2 regions of the Pseudoduganella sp. RAF53_2 genome follow, and region 2 is predicted to be linked to the other one. Evidence: predicted binding sites of a transcription regulator. Region 2 holds the regulator's gene; the other holds the start of a gene.
The links. The regulator FNR, encoded in region 2, switches genes on or off when oxygen is low (the NO sensors DNR and NnrR bind a similar motif). The targets are predictions, from matches to a motif close to TTGATNNNNATCAA.

Region 1: AB4Z11_RS09200 (XrtA system polysaccharide chain length determinant) is a predicted target of FNR. The motif match lies at 1,094-1,107, and genes of this name have one in related genera.

Annotation. Positions count from the first base shown of each region.
Region 1 covers NZ_JBFRDW010000112.1:8,699-11,098, forward strand. The annotation lists gene AB4Z11_RS09190 (XrtA/PEP-CTERM system exopolysaccharide export protein) at 1-155, opposite strand, end outside; gene AB4Z11_RS09195 (S1 family peptidase) at 283-1,053, opposite strand; gene AB4Z11_RS09200 (XrtA system polysaccharide chain length determinant) at 1,265-2,400, shown strand, end outside.
Region 2 covers NZ_JBFRDW010000490.1:1,892-4,291, forward strand. The annotation lists gene AB4Z11_RS23660 (PhzF family isomerase) at 1-68, opposite strand, end outside; gene AB4Z11_RS23665 (LysR family transcriptional regulator) at 164-1,057, shown strand; gene fnr (fumarate/nitrate reduction transcriptional regulator Fnr) at 1,058-1,792, opposite strand; gene AB4Z11_RS23675 (response regulator) at 1,892-2,400, opposite strand, start outside.

The DNA.
Region 1 (2,400 bases), on a different contig from region 2:
TTCACGCTATCGCCAGGACCGATCAGGTAGTCATCGGTTGGCGTTGGGCCTGCGTTGGCCGGCGCACCGGCGCGGTTGCTGGCACAGCCGCCGATGGCCAGGGCCGCCAGCAGCAGGGCGGAGCCCGCCAGGATTCGGATCAGTTTGTTTTGCAGAGTATTCACGACATTCTCCAGTTGTTTTGTTCCCGGCCTGGGCCTTTTTGCGTTACTGCACGGAAATTTTAATTAATTTTCTTTTTAGCATGCTTATTTTATACCACGGGGCTTTACGGCAACCCGATTATTTTTTGGGGGCAGCTTGCTGCAACAGTTCCTTCACGTAAGAGACGGGAATCGCGTAGCTGATGCCGCTGGGCGCGCTGATGGCGCTTTCCTTCAGGCCTTTCAGCAGGGTCATGTTGATGACGCCGACCACGTGGCCGTTCTCGGGATCGAACACCGGGCTGCCACTGTTGCCAGGGTAGGCCGTGCCGTCCAGCTGGTAGATCGAGAAGGGCTTGCCGCGCCGGATCTCGGCAATGGCGCGCGCCTGCAGGCTGCGTCCGCTGACCGTCGGCAGCACGATGGGCGTGACGGCCGACAGCATGGCGCGGTGCGTGACGGGGGTCAGGCCAAGCATCATGCCCAGCGGGTAGCCGGTAAAGGCGAGATCGCGTCCTTCTTCGAGGCGCTCGCTGCTCAGCTGCAGCGCGGGCAGCGGCGTACCGCTAAGGCGCAGGTGCAGCAGGTCGTGTTCCTTGTCGATGGCGGCAATGGTGGCGGGGCGGAATTGCAGGTTGTCGCCGGTGCCGGTCACGATGCCCAGGGTTTCCATGCCGTCCGTGTCCATCTCTTCAGGCAGGGCGTGGGCATTGGTGATCACACTCAGGCCGTCGCCGACGATGAAGCCGGTGGCGGTAAAAGCAATGGCCGGGCTGCGGGTGCGCAGCATGGTGCCGATGCCAACGACCGAGGGCTTGACGGCCGTGATCGTGCGCGACAGTTCTGCGCCGTTACTTGCAAAAGGCAAGGTGACGCAAGCAACCAACAGTAAGCGGCGAAAAAGGTTCATGAAATGGGTCCTTGTGGGTTTTTCCTGACATTTATAGTGCTTGCTGGAAATCAATTTAGATTACTTCGTGTCAGCGAGGCGCAACGGCAATAAATTAACTGCTACACCTAGGTATTTCTGCTGTATGATAGTGAGAAGATGTAATTTAAGCAATATTAGAAGCGGGTTCGGCGAGAGTTTCGCCGGCGCTTGCGTGAAGGGGTGGTGAAAGATGACTGAACTGTTGGCCCTGCTTTTAACGTTCCTAAAAGCAATCGGAAAATATCGCTGGTATGCAGTGATCATTACATGGGTTGTCGCGATCATCGGCTGGATCGTGGTCTATCAGTTACCCAATGACTACCAGGCTTCGGCCCGTGTGTACGTCGACACGCAAAGCATCCTGAAACCGCTGATGTCGGGCATGACCACCATGCCTAACGTCGACCAGCAAGTGATGTTCATGCGCCGCACCCTGATCAGCCGTCCGAACGTCGAGCGCGTGCTGCGCATGGTCGACCTGGACATCAAGGCGCGCACGGTCAAGGAACACGAGAAGCAGGTTGACGAGCTGATGTCCCAGATCAAAATGACGGGCACCGAGCGCGACGACATTTACACCATCTCTTACAACAACGCCAATCCGAAGCTGGGCAAGGATGTGGTGCAGTCCCTGCTGACCATCTTCGTGGAAGGCTCCTTCGGCGGCAAGAAGCAGGACTCCGAGAAAGCCGTGCAGTTCATCGACGACCAGATCAAGATGTATGAAGAACGTCTGGCGGCTGGCGAGAACTCGCTGAAAGAATTCAAGATCCGTAATCTCGGCGTACTGCCGCGCCAGGGTGGCGATTACAGCTCCAGCTTTACCGACCTGAGCGACAAGCTGAGCGCGGCCCAGCTGGAGCTGGCTGAAGCCGAGCAGGCGCGCAACGCCATCAAGCGCCAGATCTCCGGTGACGAAATGGCGCCGGTGACCGGCGCCGCGCCGGCCGAAGCGGCCAATCCGGAAATCGACGGCCGCATCGCTGCGCTGGAAAAGAACCTGGACCAGCTGCGCATGCAGTACACCGAAGAACATCCGGATATCGTCGCCGCCAAGCGCCTGATCCAGTCGCTGCAGCAGCGCAAGAAGGAAGAAGCGAAAAAGCTGGTCAAGTCGGCCGATCCTGGCGCCAGCTACAGCCCGATGCTGCAGCAAATGAATGTGGCGCTGTCGGTGGAAGAAGCGCGCGTCGCCAGCCTGAAAGCCCGCGTGGGCGAATACTCGATGCGCCTGGCCCGCCTGCGCTCGCAGAGCACCGCCGCGCCGGAAGTGGAAGCGCAGCTGGCCCAGCTGAACCGCGACTACGCGATCAACAAGGAAAACTA
Region 2 (2,400 bases):
ACAACGCCAGCCGGGTTGCCGCGGAAGCGCGTACGAGTGAAAGAATCGATATGAAAGAGCTGGGGCATGACATCTCCTTATGCAAAGCCCCAGCATAATTGTGCTCATGACTAGCAACAATACTGATGATTATTGATACACTCTCTCGTAAATCGGGAGAATCATGAGCACTCTAGACGACTATGCGACATTCATCGCCATCCTGGACGGCGGTTCGCTGACGGAGGCCGCCAGGCGTACCGGCCGTTCGCTGCAAGCGGTAAGCCGCTCGCTGGCCGAACTGGAAGCGGAAATCGGTACACAGCTGATTCAGCGCACCACGCGCCGCCTGCAAGCCACGCCTGCCGGCGCAGCCTTCCTTGAGCGTATTCGGCGCGCGCTGGCCGACATCGAAGCGGCTCGCGAATCTGCCCGCCGCGACGGCGACAACCCGCGCGGCAAGCTGCGCGTGGCAGCGCCTGTGCTGTTCGGCGCGACATGGCTCACGCCAATGGCCGCCAGTTTCATGCAGCGCTGGCCTGAAATCGACGTGGAATTAGTGTTGAGCGAACGGCATGCCGACCTGGTCGCCGACAAGCTGGATCTGGCAATCCGCGTCGGTGAACTTCCGGATTCTTCATTAAAAGCGCGCAAGCTGGCGCAGCTACGCCGTGTGTTCTTTGCATCGACGGCGTGGATTCAGCAACACGGCCGTCCGCCACACCCGGACGAACTCGCCGCCCTGCCCTGCGTCCTGCGCAACACAGGCGCAGACCGCAAGCAATGGCCCGCCACGATCGGCGGCAAAATTCATCACATCAAGGTAAAAGGCCCATTCAGCGCGAACGATGCCGCCGCAGCCAACGAAGCTGTCGCCTGCGGACTCGGCGCCGGCATGGCGCCTTTCTGGCAAATACGGAAAATGCTGGACGAAGGCCGCGTCGAAATCATTCTGCGGGAATTTGAGCCGCCGCCAGTGCCGATTCACGCGCTATGGCCGAGCGGCCGCGCGCTCCCTGCACGTACACGGCTATTCGTCGACCACCTGGCCGTGCAATTTAGTGCAGTACGCTGGTAATCAGGCTGCCCGTGCCACCGGGATGACGTCGGCTGCCATACCGCTGGACAGCGCCTCAAGGCGTGGACGATCAAGAATCTGAAGATCGCGGTTATTCAGCGCGATCAGGCCATCGCCGCGCAAACGCGCCAGCTGACGGCTCACGCTTTCCACGGTCAAGCCAAGATAGCCCCCGATGTCCTCACGCGACATGCGCAGCTGGAAGGTGGTGGACGACAAACCGCGCTGCGCATAACGGCCGGAGAGATTCAAGAGGAAAAGCGCCATGCGCTGCTCGGCGCGCATYTGGCTCAGGAACAGCATCACCGACTGCTCGCGTTGAATCTCGCGYCTCATCGTGCGATGGAACTGCTGCAGCAGCACTGGCACCTGCATGACCAGCTCCTGCAGCCGGGCGAATGGAATRTCGCAGACTTCACTGTCCTCCAGCGCCACTGCATCGACCGTATGCATGCCACCGCCGATGGCTTCCATTCCCAGCAAATCGCCGGCCATGTGAAAGCCGCCAATCTGCTGCTCGCCGCGCTGATTGACCTGCGAAGTCTTGAAATGACCGAAACGCACCGCAAACAGGCTGTTGAAAGGCTGGCCGGCGGCATACAGACGCTCATCGCGCGGCACACGGCGGCGTCGGGCAATGATCTGGTCCAGACGGGCCACATCATTGTCATTCAGGCCTTGTGGCAGGCAAAGCTTATTAAAACTGCACAGCGAGCACTTCGCGACGGTCTTCATTTTGCGGCTCCAGATAATCGGCACCGCCAGTATCGCCGCTGGCCGCCCGGAAGAATATCGGGCTCCCCATGCAGTTCATGTAGGGCTTCCCCTACAAACTCAAATCAGGCCGTGTTCCAGAGCGTAGCGCGTGAGCTCCGCATTGCTCGCCATACCCATTTTGTCAAGAATGCGGCTGCGATAAGTCGTCACCGTATTGGGGCTCAGGTGCAGCAGTTCGCCGATGCGCACCAGGGATTCACCTGCCGCGATCATCTTCAGCACCTCCAGCTCACGGTTGGACAGATTTTCGTGATCGCCGGTCGCACCGCCGCCGACCAGGRTTGCCAGCTTTTCCAGCAGCGCCGGACTCACGTGCTTGCCACCCGCCGCCGCCTTGCGCACCGCTTCAATCAAGGTGGACGTCGGCGCGTCCTTGGTCAGATAGCCCGACGCGCCGAGCTTCAGCGCGCGCACTGCGTAAATCTCTTCGGAGTAGGTACTCAAAATCAGCACCGCCATGCGCGGGTATTCATTGCGCAGGCATTTCAGCAGATCGAGTCCATTCTTGCCCGGCATTTTGATGTCGACCAGCGCCACATCAAACTTGCGCTCAGCCACGCGCTCCA